2 regions of the Streptomyces sp. GB4-14 genome follow, and region 1 is predicted to be linked to the other one. Evidence: riboswitches for the same ligand, from Rfam matches in the RefSeq annotation. Region 1 holds a riboswitch; the other holds the start of a gene.

Region 1 (7,585 bases):
TCGGCACCGACGGGCACATCGGCTTCAACGAGCCGTGCTCCTCGCTCGCCTCGCGCACCCGCATCAAGACGCTGACCGAGCAGACCCGGGTGGACAACGCCCGCTTCTTCGACGGCGACATCGGCCAGGTGCCGCACCACGTCATCACCCAGGGCATCGGCACCATCCTGGAGGCCCGGCACCTGGTGCTGCTGGCCACCGGCGAGGGCAAGGCGGACGCGGTCGCCGCCACCGTCGAGGGCCCGGTCGCCGCGGTGTGCCCGGCGTCCGCGCTGCAACTGCACCCGCACGCCACCGTGGTGGTCGACGAGGCCGCCGCCTCCAAGCTGAAGCTCGCCGACTACTTCCGGCACACCTACGTCAACAAGCCGGAGTGGCAGGGCCTCTGACCACCGCCCGTGGTCTGGACCATCACTGGTCACAGGGGTATACAAAAGGGATCACGGAGCGTGCGGGGGTCCGCCCCCGCCGGAGCCGTGCCACGATGTCAGCCGTGGCCGACGGTCTGTCGGCCGCTTCGGCAGCCGGAGCCGGGAAGGCAGAGCATGAGCACCGACGTCAGCAGCGCGGAGAACGAGGGTGGGACCGCGGTCCGTACGGCGCGCGTGCCCAAGTACTACCGGCTGAAGAAACACCTGCTCGACATGACCGAGACCGCGCCCCCCGGCACGCCGGTCCCGCCCGAGCGCACGCTGGCGGCCGAGTTCGACACCTCCCGCACCACCGTGCGCCAGGCGCTTCAGGAACTGGTGGTCGAGGGCCGTCTGGAGCGGATCCAGGGCAAGGGCACCTTCGTCGCCAAGCCCAAGGTGTCCCAGGCGCTCCAGCTCACCTCTTACACCGAGGACATGCGCGCCCAGGGTCTGGAGCCGACCTCGCAGCTCCTCGACCTCGGGTACATCACGGCCGACGACCGGCTGGCCGGGCTGCTCGACATCACCGCCGGCGGCCGCGTGCTGCGCATCGAGCGGCTGCGCATGGCCAACGGCGAGCCCATGGCCATCGAGACGACCCACCTCAGCGCCAAGCGCTTCCCGGCGCTGCGCCGCAGCCTGACGAAGTACACCTCTCTCTACACGGCTCTCGCCGAGGTGTACGACGTGCATCTCGCCGAGGCGGAGGAGACCATCGAGACGTCCCTGGCCACGCCGCGCGAGGCGGGCCTGCTCGGGACCGACGTGGGCCTGCCGATGCTGATGCTGTCCCGGCACTCGCTCGACCGGGACGGGCAGCCCGTGGAGTGGGTGCGGTCGGTGTACCGGGGCGACCGGTACAAGTTCGTCGCGCGCCTCAAGCGCCCCCAGGACTGAGACCCGCACTCCGCCGGAGGGCCGGCCGCGGCACCGCGGATTCCGACAGACCGGGTGGTTGACAGGATTTTCGTTGCTGTTGCCTTGCGGTTGCGCTGCTGCTGCATACCGCCCCTCCTACAGGGGGTTACGACCGCCCCGGATCCTCACCTACATTGCCGCGAGCCAACGTCGGCGATCAGTGAGGGAACGGGAGCCGTCTGATGTCGCAAACCCCGCAAACAACACCAGGGCCGGTGGTGACGCCCGTGCGCGTCGTCATCGGCCTCTGTCTGCTCGCACCATTCGTCGCCATGCTGTGGGTCGGGTCCTACGCCAAGACCGACCCGGTGTTCATCGGCATCCCGTTCTTCTACTGGTACCAGATGCTGTGGGTGCTGATCTCGACCGCGCTGACGATGGTCGCGTACAAGCTCTGGCAGCGTGACCAGCGCGCCCGCACGGCCACGAAGGGCGGTGCGGAGCAGTGAACGACGGCGTGAACGGCGTGGCACTCGCCGTCTTCATCTTCTTCTTCCTGCTCGTCACCGTGATGGGCTTCCTGGCCGCGCGCTGGCGGAAGGCCGCGAACGAGCACACCCTCGACGAATGGGGCCTGGGCGGGCGCTCGTTCGGCACCTGGGTGACCTGGTTCCTGCTCGGCGGCGACCTGTACACCGCGTACACCTTCGTGGCCGTCCCGGCGGCCATCTACGCGGCGGGCGCGGCCGGCTTCTTCGCGGTGCCGTACACGATCCTCGTGTATCCGCTGATCTTCACCTTCCTGCCCCGGCTGTGGTCGGTGTCGCACAAGCACGGCTATGTGACGACCTCCGACTTCGTGCGCGGGCGGTTCGGCTCGAAGGGGCTGTCGCTGGCCGTCGCGGTCACCGGCATCCTGGCGACGATGCCGTACATCGCGCTGCAGCTGGTCGGCATCCAGGCCGTGCTGGACGTGATGGGCGTCGGCGGCGGCGAGAACACCAACTGGTTCATCAAGGACCTGCCGCTGCTGATCGCCTTCGGTGTGCTGGCCGCGTACACCTACTCGTCGGGTCTGCGGGCCCCCGCCCTGATCGCGTTCGTCAAGGACACGCTGATCTACCTCGTCATCGCGGTGGCGATCATCTACATCCCGATCAAGCTGGGCGGGTTCGACGAGATCTTCGCCTCCGCGCAGGAGGCGTACAGCGAGACCAACCCGGCCACGGGCGCCCCGCGCGGCGCCCTGGTGCCGGGCGAGGCGGGCCAGTGGACGTACGCCACGCTGGCGCTGGGCTCGGCGCTCGCGCTGTTCATGTACCCGCACTCGATCACCGCGACGCTGTCCTCGCGCAGCCGTGAGGTGATCCGCCGCAACACCACGATCCTGCCGCTGTACTCGCTGATGCTGGGCCTGCTGGCACTGCTCGGGTTCATGGCGATCGCGGCCGGGGTGAAGGTGCAGAACGGCCAGCTGGCCATCCCGCAGCTGTTCGAGAACATGTTCCCGGACTGGTTCGCCGGTGTGGCCTTCGCGGCGATCGGCATCGGTGCGCTGGTGCCGGCGGCGATCATGTCGATCGCGGCGGCGAACCTGTTCACCCGCAACATCTACAAGGACTTCATCAAGCCGGACGCGACGCCCAAGCAGGAGACCGCGGTCTCCAAAGTCGTGTCCCTGCTGGTGAAGGTGGGCGCGCTGGTCTTCGTCCTGACCATGGACAAGACGGTCGCGATCAACTTCCAGCTGCTGGGCGGCATCTGGATCCTGCAGACCTTCCCGGCGCTGGTGGGCGGCCTGTTCACCCGCTGGTTCCACCGCTGGGCGCTGATCGGCGGCTGGGCGGTCGGCATGATCTACGGCACGGTCGCCGCGTACGGGGTGGCGTCGCCGACGCAGAAGCACTTCGGCGGCTCCGCCAAGGAGATCCCGGGCATCGGGGAGATCGGCTACATCGGTCTCACCGCCTTCGTGATCAACGTGCTGGTCACGGTCGTCCTGACCTTCGTCATGCGGGCGGTCAAGGCGCCGGAGGGCGTGGACGAGACCAAGCCGCAGGACTACACGGCGGACGCCGGCGACCCGGGCGTGCAGGTGGAGCTCCCGCCGGCCACGGCGGGCAGCGCGCACTGACGCCGCCGAGCACAGGGCAGCGGGCCGCCGGTGGAAAACCGGCGGCCCGTTGCCGTCCGCGTGCGGCAGACTCCCCGCATGGACATCGTCATCCGGCCGGTGACCGCCGGCGAGCACGCGGAACTCGGTGAGATCACCGCGCAGGCCTATCTCGGCGACGGGCTGCTGGACTTCGGGGAGTCCGACGCCTACCTGGGCGAGCTGCGGGACGTGGCGAAGCGGGCGGCGGCCGCCGAGGTGCTGGTCGCCGTGGCGGACGGCGCGCTGCTGGGCGGGGTCACCTTCGTGCCGGGTCCCGGACCCATGGCCGACCTCGCGGAGCCCGGCGAGGCGGAGATACGGATGCTGGCGGTCTCCCCCGCCCACCGCGGCCGGGGCGCCGGCGAGGCCCTGGTGCGCGCCTGTGCCGACCGGGCGCGGGCACTCGGCCGCAGGCGGACGGTGCTGTCCACGCAGCGCACGATGCACTCCGCGCACCGGGTGTACGAGCGGCTGGGCTTCACGCGCAACCCCGCGCGGGACTGGAACCCGCTGCCGGAGCTGGACGACATCATGCTGCTCGTCTACGAGCTGACGCTCTGACAGCCGGGGCCCCTCTCCACCCGGCGCCCGGCCTCCGGTGCGGCACGACTCTTCCGCGCGGCACCACCCTAACTCCTCCGCGACACAACATATGGGTCCGTCGGCGGCACCCGACACAAGATGTATGCTCATGCTCGCTGTCGCCGCAGGGGAATCCGGTGCGAATCCGGAACTGTCCCGCAACGGTGTACCCATGCCTGCCCACGGGCGCGCACGGGAGTCAGTCCGAGGACCTGCCGACAGTGCGCCCGGCCCTTCCGGTCCGGGTGCCCTGACGTCCGGGCCTCGCGGAATGGGCCGGTGGACGCGACGCCGCGTGCGTTCGTGTGCTGCCCCCTGCGCTCTTCGAGGCCCCCGTGCCGAGCGAGGGAGAGCCCCACGTGACCATCGCGCCAGCCGATCCGGCTTCAGCGACCCGCGTGACCGAGGAGAGCGACGGCCCCGGGGCCGCGCTGCTGCGGACCCTGACCCAGCTGACCGCCGACCTGCCCGACGCCGACCCCGGCCGGGTTGCCGCCGCCGCGCTGCGCGGCCGGTCCGCCGCCGCCGACGAGGCTGAGCTGCGGGACCTGGCCACCGAGGCGGCGGCCGGGCTGATCTCCGAGGACCCCGCCTACTCCCGGCTCGCCGCCCGGCTCCTCACCCTCGGCATCCGTGCCGAGGCCGCCTCGCAGGGCGTCACCTCGTTCACCGGCTCGGTGGCCGCAGGGCACCGGGAGGGCCTGATCGGCGACCGGACCGCCGCGTTCGTCCGGCTGCACGCGGCCCGGCTCGACACGCTGATCGACACGGACGCCGACGACCGGTTCGGCTACTTCGGGCTGCGCACCCTGCACAGCCGCTACCTGCTGCGCCACCCGGTCACCCGCAAGGTGGTCGAGACGCCCCAGCACTTCCTGCTGCGGGTCGCCTGCGGGCTCGCCGAGGACGAGAGCGAGCGGGCGCTGGAGGAGGTCGCCGCGCTGTACGGGCTGATGAGCCGGCTGGACTACCTGCCCTCCTCCCCCACGCTGTTCAACTCCGGCACCCGCCACCCGCAGATGTCGTCCTGCTACCTGCTGGACTCCCCCAAGGACGAGCTGGACTCCCTCTACGAGCGCTACCACCAGGTCGCCCGCCTCTCGAAGCACGCCGGCGGCATCGGCCTGTCGTTCTCCCGCATCCGTTCCCGGGGCTCGCTGATCCGCGGCACCAACGGGCACTCCAACGGCATCGTCCCGTTCCTGAAGACGCTGGACGCCTCGGTCGCCGCCGTGAACCAGGGCGGCCGGCGCAAGGGCGCGGCCGCGGTCTACCTGGAGACCTGGCACGCGGACATCGAGGAGTTCCTCGAACTGCGCGACAACACCGGTGAGGACGCCCGCCGTACGCACAACCTGAACCTGGCGCACTGGGTGCCGGACGAGTTCATGCGCCGGGTCGCCGACGACGCGCAGTGGTCGCTGTTCTCCCCGGTGGACGTGCCCGAGCTGGTCGACCTGTGGGGCGAGGAGTTCGACGCGGCCTACCGCGCCGCCGAGGCGAAGGGCCTGGCGCGCAGGACGCTCCCGGCGCGCGAGCTGTACGGCCGGATGATGCGCACCCTCGCCCAGACCGGCAACGGCTGGATGACCTTCAAGGACACCGCCAACCGCACCGCCAACCAGACCGCCGAGCCGGGCCACGTCGTCCACTCCTCCAACCTGTGCACGGAGATCCTGGAGGTCACCGACGACGGGGAGACGGCGGTCTGCAACCTCGGCTCGGTCAACCTCGCGGCCTTCGCGGGAGCGGACGGCATGGACTGGGAGCGCCTGGACGCGGCGGTCCGCACCGCCGTGACGTTCCTGGACCGCGTGGTCGACATCAACTTCTACCCGACCGAGGAGGCGTCCCGGTCCAACAGCCGCTGGCGCCCGGTGGGTCTGGGCGTGATGGGGCTGCAGGACGTGTTCTTCCGGCTCCGGATGCCGTTCGACTCCCCCGAGGCGAAGGCGCTGTCCACCCGGATCGCCGAGCGCATCATGCTCACCGCGTACGAGACGTCCGCCGGCCTGGCCGAGCGGCACGGCCCGCTGCCCGCCTGGGAGAGGACCCGTACCGCCCGGGGCGTGCTGCACCCCGACCACTACGGCGTCGAGCTCGCCTGGCCGGAGCGCTGGGACGCGCTGCGGACCCGGATCGCCGCGACGGGTCTGCGCAACGCGCTGCTGCTGGCGATCGCGCCCACCGCGACCATCGCGTCCATCGCCGGCGTGTACGAGTGCATCGAGCCGCAGGTGTCCAACCTGTTCAAGCGCGAGACGCTGTCCGGGGAGTTCCTCCAGGTCAACTCGTATCTGGTGGAGGACCTCAAGCGGCTCGGCGTGTGGGACGCCCGCACCCGTGAGGCGCTGCGGGAGGCGGGCGGCTCGGTGCAGGACTTCGCGTGGATCCCCGAGGACGTACGGCGGCTGTACCGCACGGCGTGGGAGATCCCGCAGCGCGGCCTGATCGACATGGCCGCCGCCCGCACCCCGTTCCTGGACCAGGGGCAGTCGCTCAACCTGTTCCTGGAGACGCCGACCATCGGGAAGCTCTCCTCGATGTACGCCTACGCCTGGAAGCAGGGGCTGAAGACCACCTACTACCTGCGCTCCCGCCCGGCGACCCGGATCGCCCGGGCGGCCCGCGCCGCCGTCCCCGTCCAGCAGCCGGCCGATCCCGAGGCCGTCGCCTGCTCTCTCGAGAACCCCGAATCCTGCGAGGCCTGCCAGTGACCACCAGCACGACCAAGAACCTGCTCGACCCCGGCTTCGAGCTGACCCTGCGCCCCATGCGCTACCCGGACTTCTACGAGCGCTACCGGGACGCGATCAAGAACACCTGGCACGTCGAGGAGGTGGACCTGCACTCGGACGTCGCCGACCTGGCGAAGCTGACGCCAGAGGAGCAGCATCTGATCGGCCGGCTCGTGGCGTTCTTCGCCACCGGCGACTCGATCGTGGCGAACAACCTGGTGCTGACGCTGTACAAGCACATCAACTCGCCCGAGGCGCGGCTGTACCTGTCGCGGCAGTTGTTCGAGGAGGCCGTGCACGTCCAGTTCTACCTGACCCTGCTGGACACCTACCTGCCCGATCCGGACGACCGGGCGGCGGCCTTCGCGGCCGTGGAGAACATCCCCTCCATCCGGGAGAAGGCCGAGTTCTGCTTCCGGTGGATGGACTCGGTGGAGGAGATCGACCGGCTGGAGTCGAAGGCCGACCGGCGCCGCTTCCTGCTGAACCTGATCTGCTTCGCGGCCTGCATCGAGGGCCTGTTCTTCTACGGCGCGTTCGCCTACGTCTACTGGTTCCGCAGCCGGGGTCTGCTGCACGGCCTGGCGACCGGCACCAACTGGGTGTTCCGCGACGAGACGATGCACATGAGCTTCGCCTTCGACGTGGTGGACACCGTGCGCAAGGAGGAGCCGGAGCTGTTCGACGAGGAGCTCGGACGGCAGGTCACCGACATGCTGCGCGAGGCCGTCGAGGCGGAGCTGCAGTTCGCCCGTGACCTGTGCGGCGACGGGCTGCCCGGCATGAACACCGCGTCGATGCGGCAGTACCTGGAGTGCGTCGCCGACCAGCGTCTGCTG
Region 2 (7,585 bases), 700 kb from region 1:
GCGGGGGGCGCGGTGCCGGAAGCCGCGGACGGGCGTGCCGTCGAGGACGACCTCCCCGGCGTCCGGCCGGTGCAGCAGCGCGGCGACCCGGGCGAGGGTCGACTTTCCGCAGCCGCTCGGGCCGAGCAGGCCCACCGCCTCGCCCGGGGTGACGGTGAGGTGCGCGTCGCGGACGACGGGGGCGCGGCGGTCGTAGCCGGCGGTGACGGCGCGCAGCTCAAGCACGGGTGTCCTCCGGGGTGCGGGTCGCGTGAGAGGCGTCGGCGGGGGCCGTCACCGGGTGGTGGCAGGCGACGGAGTCCGCGAACGGCGGGAGCGCGCCGCAGGCGTCCGTCGCGCGGTCGCAGCGGGGGGCGAAGGCGCACCCGTCGGGGAGGCTGCCCAGCTCCGGGGGCAGACCCGGGACGGGCGTGAAGGATCGCTCGGGGAGCGCCTCCAGCAGGCCCCGGCTGTAGGGGTGGCGAGGACCCGGGGAGCCGAAGAAGGCGGCCGCGTCCGTGAGTTCGACGATGCGGCCCGCGTACATGACCGCGACACGGTCGGCGATGCGCTCGGCGGCCGCCAGGTCGTGCGTGATCATCAACAGGGCGTGACCGTCGTCCACGTGCCGGCGCAGTTCGTCGACCGTGCGGTCCACCAGGTCGCGGTCCAGGCCGGTGGTCGGTTCGTCCGCGAGCAGCAGCGGGGCGCCGCCGATCAGCGCGAGGGCGGTCACGGCGCGCTGGGCCAGCCCGCCGGACAGTTCGTGCGGGTGCCGGTCGAGGTGGTCCAGGGGGAACTCGGCGCGCAGCGAAGCCTGTTCGGCCGCCTTGCGGCGGGCGGCACGGCCGCGGACGCCGGTGAGGCGGGCGACCGTCTCCTCGATGTGCGAGCGGATCGTGCGCACGGGGGTGAGGTGGGCCGCCGGTGACTGCGGGACCAGGCCGACACGGCGGCCGCGTACGGTGCGGGCGAGGGTGCGTTCGTCCGCCGTGAGCAGGTCGAGGTCGCCCAGGTGGGCGTGGCCGGCGGTGCGGGCGTTGCCCGGGAGGAGACCGAGCAGGGCGGACGCCAGCACGGACTTGCCGCACCCGCTCTCCCCGACGAGCGCGAGGCACTCCCCCGGCGCCACGTCGAACGACGCGTCCGACACGGCGTCGACGCGGCGCCCTCCGGGGAGCAGGAAGCGGACGGACAGGTCGCGTACCGCAAGCAGGGGCGCGGGCGTCACAGCATCAGCTCCGATCGGCGGCGGGGGTTGATCCGTTCGCGCCAGGCACCGGCCAGGCCGGCGACCGCGAGGGTGGGGACGATCAGGAACAGGCCGGGGAAGAGGGTGGGCCACCACTGGCCGGCGAGGAGGGAGCCTCGGGCGCCCTGGATCAGCGTGCCGAGGCTCGCGGTGTGGGTGGGCAGGCCCAGGCCGAGGAAGGACAGGGCCGACTCGTGCCACATGGCGTGCGGGACCATCAGGACGGCGGCGAGACCGGCCTGCGGCAGCACGCCCGGCAGCAGGTGGCGTACCGTCACCCGCCACCGCGACGCCCCGCCGGAGACGGCCGCGTCGATGAAGGGCCGGGACCGCAGCGACAGCACCTCCGCGCGGACGATGCGCGCGGTGGACAGCCAGTGGGTGAGGGCGACGGAGATCACCACCGGCCAGACGCCCGGACGGAACATGGCCACGATGAAGATGCCGAGCAGCAGGTGCGGCACGGAGGACAGGGTGTCGACGAGGCGCATCACCAGGCGGTCGGCCCAGCCGCCCAGGGCGCCGGCGGCGGCCCCCACCGCCGTGCCGATGACCGTGGCGGTGAGTGCGGCCACCACGCCCACCAGCAGCGACACCCGCAGCCCGTAGACGCAGCGCAGCAGCAGGTCGCGGCCCACGTCGTCGGTGCCGAACGGGTGCGCCCAGCTGGGCGGTTCGAGCTTGGCGGCCAGGTCGACAGCCTGCTGGTCGAGCTGGACCAGCGGCGGGACGAGCAGCACCGCCAGCACGGTCACGGCGACCAGGGCGGCGCAGGCGCGCAACCGCAGGACGTGCGTGGAGCGGCGGGAGGTCCCGTGCGCGCGCCAGGCCGGCCTCACGTCCGCCGTGTCGGCGTCGGTCGTCACATCTCCTCCAGCTTCACCCTCGGGTCGATCAGCCCGTAGAGCAGGTCGGCGAGCAGGTTGCCGGCGAGGACCGCGGCGGTGGCGAGCGTGGTGAGCGCGGCGAGCAGCGGGAAGTCGACCGCCGTGGCCGCCTCCACCGTGGCCGAGGCGATGCCGGGCCAGCTGAAGACGGTCTCCACCAGGAGCGCCCCGGTGATGAGTTCCGGCACGCGGGAGCCGATGAGGGTGAGCACCGGCAGCAGCCCGGAGCGCAGGGCGTGGCCGAGCAGCACGGTGCGTTCGCTCAGGCCGCGCGCCCGCGCCCCGCGGACGGGGTCCTCCGCGAGCGCGTCGCCGACGCCCTGGCGGACGTAGAGCGTGAACCAGGGCAGTTGGGAGACGGCGAGGACACCGGCGGGGAGGACCAGGTGCTCGATCAGGCCGCCGAAGGTGACCCGGTCGCTGCCGGTGTCGGTGAGGCCGCCCGCCGGGAGGACGTCCAGCTGGAGGGCGAACAGCCACACCGCGAGCAGCGCGATCCAGAAGACCGGCGCGGCCTCCAGCACGTACGCGGCGGAGGTGACCGCGCGGTCCACGAGGGAGCCGGGGCGTCGGGCCGCGAGCACGCCGAGGACCGTGCCGAGCAGCACGGCCGCGGCGAACGCGACGGCGCACAACAGCGTGGACCACAGCAGCCGTTCGCCGATGACCTCGGCCACCGGCTGGCGCATCACCGCCGACTGGCCGAGGTCGCCGCCGAGGGCGGAGGTCAGCCAGTCCCACCAGCGGGCGGTGAACGGCCGGTCCACGCCGAGGTTCTCCCGCAGCCGGTCCAGGGTCTCCTGGTCGGCGCCGAGCGCTGCGGTGCCCGCGTACGCCTTCACGGGGTCGAACGGGGACGCCGCGGCGACGGCGAACACCCCGAACGTGACGACGAGGAGCACCGGCACGGCGTACAGCGCGCGGCGCGCCGTGAGCCGTGCCATGGGGCGCCAGAGGGCGTGGGTCATGGCGCGGGCTGCCAGTCCTCGACGTTCCACCAGGGTCCGGCGGCGAAGCCGTGCTCGTGGGGTTCCGTCTGGGTGGTGAGGCCCTTCCAGCGGTCGGCGAGCACGTACAGGTGGTCGATGTGGGTGAGGAAGGTGTAGCCGGGGTCCTTCACGAGGGCGCGCTGCAGGGCGTCGTAGGCGGCCTTGCGGGTCTCCGGGTCCTGGCTGCGGCGGCCTGTCTCCAGGGCGCGGTCGACGGCCGGGTTGTCGTAGTGGGCCATGTTGTTGAAGCCGTCGCCGGCGAGGGAGGAGTGCAGCATCGTGTAGAGCCCGAAGTCCGGGTCGCCGGTGCTGCCGAAGCCCGCGAGGACGGCGTCCCGGTGCATGCGGGGCTCGATGACCTCCCAGGTGGCGCTCTCCACCCGGACGTCGATGCCGGCCTTCTTGGCGTCGGAGGCGTAGGCGAGGGCGTGGTCCTGACGGACCTTGTCGCCGGAGGGGTAGTACAGCGTGAAGCGGGCGGGGCGGCCGTCCTTGGCGCGGATGCCGTCCTCGCCCTTCGTCCAGCCTGCGGCGTCGAGGATGCGGCCGGCCTCGGCGAGGTCGCGGGAGCGCTCGGTGTCCTCGGCGAACCAGGGGTCGTCGACGGGCAGGGGCCCGTAGGCGGGGCGGCCGGCGCCGTCGAGGATCTTGTCGACCATGGCCTGCCGGTCGACGGCGAGGTCGAGGGCGCGGCGGATCGCCGTGTCGCCGGTGACGGGGTTGCCGCTGGGAAGGGTGACGACGCGGACGTCGTAGGAGGTGGCCCGGTACGTCTTCTTGTCGTCGTCGCTCTTGAAGGTGGCGGCGAGGTTGGGCGGGAGGACCGCGCCGTCGAGGTCGCCGGAGCGGAGCCGGGTGGCGCGGACGTCGTCGTCGGCGACGATCGCCATGGTGAGTTTCTTCACCTTCGGGGCGCCGCCCCAGTAGTGCGGGTTGGCCTTGAAGGTGAGCTTCTCGCCCTTGCGCCAGTCGACGAGGACGTACGGTCCGGTGCCGACCGGCTCGGTGTTGAAGGGGCCGGTGTTGGGATCCTGCTCGCCTGCGACGTGCTCGGGGACGATCGGCAGCACCGTGCGGGCGGCGAACGGCGCGTAGGGGTGGTGGAGGGTGAAGACGACCGTGTCGTCGCCCACCGCCCGGACGTCCTTGACGGCCGCGAGTTCACTCTTGGCGGTGTTGTTGGTGCCGTCGTCGAGGACCGTGCGGTAGGTGAAGACGACGTCCCGCGCGGTCAGCGGCTTGCCGTCGCTGAACTTCACGCCCTCGCGCAGGGTGTACGTGTAGGTGCGTCCGCCGTCCGTGATCCGCGGAAGCGCCCTGGCCAGCGCGGGTTCCAGGGTCATGTCGGCGGTGCGGGCGAGGAGGCCGTCGAACAGCTTGGAGTTGCCGTCCTTGCCGTAGCCGAGGAGCGGGCTGAGGGTGTCGGGCTCGGTGGAGACGCCGATCACCACCGACTCGCCGGCCGCCGCGCCGTCCGCGGTGCCGGAGCCCGGCGCCGAGCAGGCGGAGACCGCCGCGGCCGTCGCCAGCACGGCGGCGGCGCCCCGTATGCGTCGTCGGGTCGTCATCGAACCTCACATCCCTGTTGCTGGAAAATAGCTCTTGCATATTAGTTGCAGGAAGACCTTGACCAGAACGGCGGCCCCCCAGTCGCCGGGGTTGCCGGGCCGCCCGAACGCGCAGGTGTGCGCCGGGGTCCGAGCCGCCGGGCGCCCTCCGCGCGCCCCCGCCGCCGCTTGTCACCGGGCCGCGACGGGGACTACTGTCACCACGCCTTGGTGACGGGAAATCGGTGCGATACCGGTGCGGCCCTCGCCACTGTGATCGGGAAGTCCGGCTCCGGCCCTCACGGGCAGCCACTGGGTCCTCAAGGACCCGGGAAGGCGGAGCACGGGCGGTGGTACCCGTCAGCCAGGAGACCGGCCAAGGCGCGTCAACCATCCACGAGGTGCTGGAGAGGGTCTGCTGAGCCATGCACATTGCCGAGGGTTTCCTGCCTCCGGCGCACGCGGTCGCCTGGGGCGTCGCGTCGGCGCCGTTCGTCGTCCACGGAGCCCGGTCGCTCATCCGTGACGTCAGAGAGCACCCCGAGAGCACGCTGCTGCTGGGCGCGTCGGGAGCGTTCACGTTCGTCCTTTCCGCGCTGAAACTGCCTTCCGTGACCGGGAGTTGCTCCCACCCCACCGGGACCGGGCTGGGCGCGATCCTGTTCCGGCCGCCGGTCATGGCGGTACTCGGGACCATCACCCTGCTGTTCCAGGCTCTGCTGCTCGCCCACGGAGGACTCACCACGCTCGGCGCCAACGTCTTCTCCATGGCGATCGTCGGCCCCTGGGCCGGGTACGCCGTCTACCGGCTGCTGCGCCGGTACGACGTGCCGCTGATGGGCGCGGTGTTCTGCGGCGCGTTCGTCGCCGACCTGTCGACGTACTGCGTGACCAGCGTCCAGCTCGCGCTGGCGTTCCCCGACCCGGGCAGCGGGTTCCTGGGCGCGCTGGGGAAGTTCGGCTCCATCTTCGCCGTCACGCAGATCCCGCTCGCGGTCAGCGAGGGGTTGCTGACGGTGCTGGTGATGCGCCTGCTGGTGCAGTCCAGCAAGGGCGAGCTGACCCGGCTCGGGGTGCTGGTCACCTCGGCGGCCGGGGGCAAGCGGGCCGAGTCGGCCGAGGCGGTGACCCGGTGAGCCGCAACGCGAAGATCAACACCCTGCTCCTGCTGCTCGTGGCCGCCCTCGCCGTGATCCCGCTGGCGCTGGGGCTCGGCGACCACAAGGAGGAACCGTTCACCGGGGCGGACGGCGAGGCGGAGACCGCGATCACCGAGATCGACCCGGACTACGAGCCGTGGTTCTCGCCGCTGTACGAACCGCCGTCCGGGGAGATCGAGTCGGCGCTGTTCGCCCTTCAGGCCGCGCTCGGCGCGGGGGTCCTGGCGTACTACTTCGGGTTGCGGCGCGGGCGCCGGCAGGGCGAGGCGCGGGCCCGTGAGCGGGCCGGCGCACAGGACGCGGACGCGGGTGTGCGCGGCGGCGCCGACGGCGGACGGGACTGACAGGCCCGTGCTGCCGATCGACGTGGCGGCGCACAGCAGCCGCTGGCGCCGCCGCCACCCCGTGGACAAGGCCGTCCTCGGTCTCGGTCTCACCGTCCTCGCGATCTCGCTGCCCCCGTGGCCGGGCGCCGCGCTGGTGCTGGTCACCGCGCTGGCGCTGCTGCTCGGCCCTGCGGGCGTGCCGGCCGGGCGGCTGTGGCGGGCCTACCGGGTGCCGCTGGGGTTCTGCGTCACCGGGGCGCTGACCCTGCTGGTGCGGGTGGGCGGACCCGGCGGTCTCGTGTCGCCCGCCCCCGACGGGCCACTGAGGGCCGGGGAGTTGCTGCTGCGCACCTCGGCGGCCTCGCTGGGCGTGCTGCTGTTCGCCTTCACCACGCCGATGTCGGACCTGCTGCCCCGCCTGGTGCGCGCCGGGGTGCCCGCGCCGCTCGTGGACGTGGCGCTGGTGACGTACCGGATGAGCTTCCTGCTGCTGGACTCCGTGCGCCGGGTGCACCGGGCACAGGCGGCGCGGCTCGGCCACACCACCCGTGCGGCGACCTGGCGTTCGCTCGGCGGTCTCGGGGCGACCGCGTTCGTGCGGTCCTTCGACCGCGCGGCGCGGCTGCAGACCGGACTCGCGGGCCGCGGCTACGACGGCGCCCTGCGCGTGCTGGTGCCGGAGGCCCGGGTGTCCGTCCGGTTCACGGCCGCCGGCGGGACGCTTCTTGCAGCGCTGGCCGCCCTCACCTTCGTACTGGAAAGGCCCCTGTCGTGAGCGGATCCGTGCTGGTGGCACTGCGGGACGTGTCGTTCGCGTACGAGGAAGGGCCGCCGGTGTTCACCGGGCTCGACTTCGAGGTGCACGAGGGAAGGGCGCTGGCCCTGCTGGGGCGCAACGGCTGCGGCAAGACCACGCTGATGCGGCTGCTGAGCGGCGGACTGCGGCCGCTAGGCGGTCGGTTGCTGCTGTCGGGCCGTGCGGTGCGGCACGACCGGAAGGGGCTGACGGCGCTGCGCACCACCGTGCAGCTGGTGGTGCAGGACCCGGACGACCAGTTGTTCGCGGCGTCCGTGGGGCAGGACGTGTCGTTCGGGCCGCTGAACCTGGGGCTGCCCGACGCGGAGGTGCGGGCGCGGGTGGCGGAGGCGCTGGAGGCGCTGGACATCACCGCGCTCGCCGACCGGCCCACGCATCTGCTGTCGTACGGGCAGCGGAAACGGACGGCGATCGCGGGCGCGGTCGCGATGCGGCCGCGGGTGCTGATCCTGGACGAGCCGACGGCGGGCCTCGATCCCGACGGCCAGGAACGGCTGCTGGCCACTCTGGACAGGCTTCGGGAGGGCGGCACGACGGTGGTGATGGCCACGCACGACGTGGATCTCGCCCTGCGCTGGGCCGACGACGCGGCGCTGCTCACCCCGTCGGGCGCCCACACCGGCCCGGC

Evidence for each region. A riboswitch is a leader RNA that binds a small molecule or an ion and turns the genes downstream of it on or off. The one in region 1 is predicted to bind cobalamin.
Region 2: linked by a shared signal. The riboswitch ahead of ELQ39_RS06850 (energy-coupling factor ABC transporter permease) and the one ahead of ELQ39_RS09935 (ribonucleoside-diphosphate reductase subunit alpha) in region 1 are both predicted to bind cobalamin.

The regions. Positions count from the first base shown of each region.
Region 1 is NZ_RZHO01000002.1:1,952,716-1,960,300, forward strand. Features, by position in the region: gene nagB (glucosamine-6-phosphate deaminase) at 1-389, shown strand, start outside; gene ELQ39_RS09915 (GntR family transcriptional regulator) at 546-1,310, shown strand; gene ELQ39_RS09920 (DUF3311 domain-containing protein) at 1,514-1,780, shown strand; gene mctP (monocarboxylate uptake permease MctP) at 1,777-3,405, shown strand; gene ELQ39_RS09930 (GNAT family N-acetyltransferase) at 3,484-3,987, shown strand; cobalamin riboswitch at 4,072-4,242, shown strand; gene ELQ39_RS09935 (ribonucleoside-diphosphate reductase subunit alpha) at 4,368-6,725, shown strand; gene ELQ39_RS09940 (ribonucleotide-diphosphate reductase subunit beta) at 6,782-7,585, shown strand, end outside.
Region 2 is NZ_RZHO01000002.1:1,250,645-1,258,229, forward strand. Features, by position in the region: gene ELQ39_RS06825 (ABC transporter ATP-binding protein) at 1-225, opposite strand, end outside; gene ELQ39_RS06830 (ABC transporter ATP-binding protein) at 218-1,210, opposite strand; gene ELQ39_RS06835 (ABC transporter permease) at 1,207-2,097, opposite strand; gene ELQ39_RS06840 (ABC transporter permease) at 2,094-3,062, opposite strand; gene ELQ39_RS06845 (ABC transporter substrate-binding protein) at 3,083-4,675, opposite strand; cobalamin riboswitch at 4,867-5,049, shown strand; gene ELQ39_RS06850 (energy-coupling factor ABC transporter permease) at 5,080-5,790, shown strand; gene ELQ39_RS06855 (energy-coupling factor ABC transporter substrate-binding protein) at 5,787-6,158, shown strand; gene cbiQ (cobalt ECF transporter T component CbiQ) at 6,166-6,915, shown strand; gene ELQ39_RS06865 (ATP-binding cassette domain-containing protein) at 6,912-7,585, shown strand, end outside.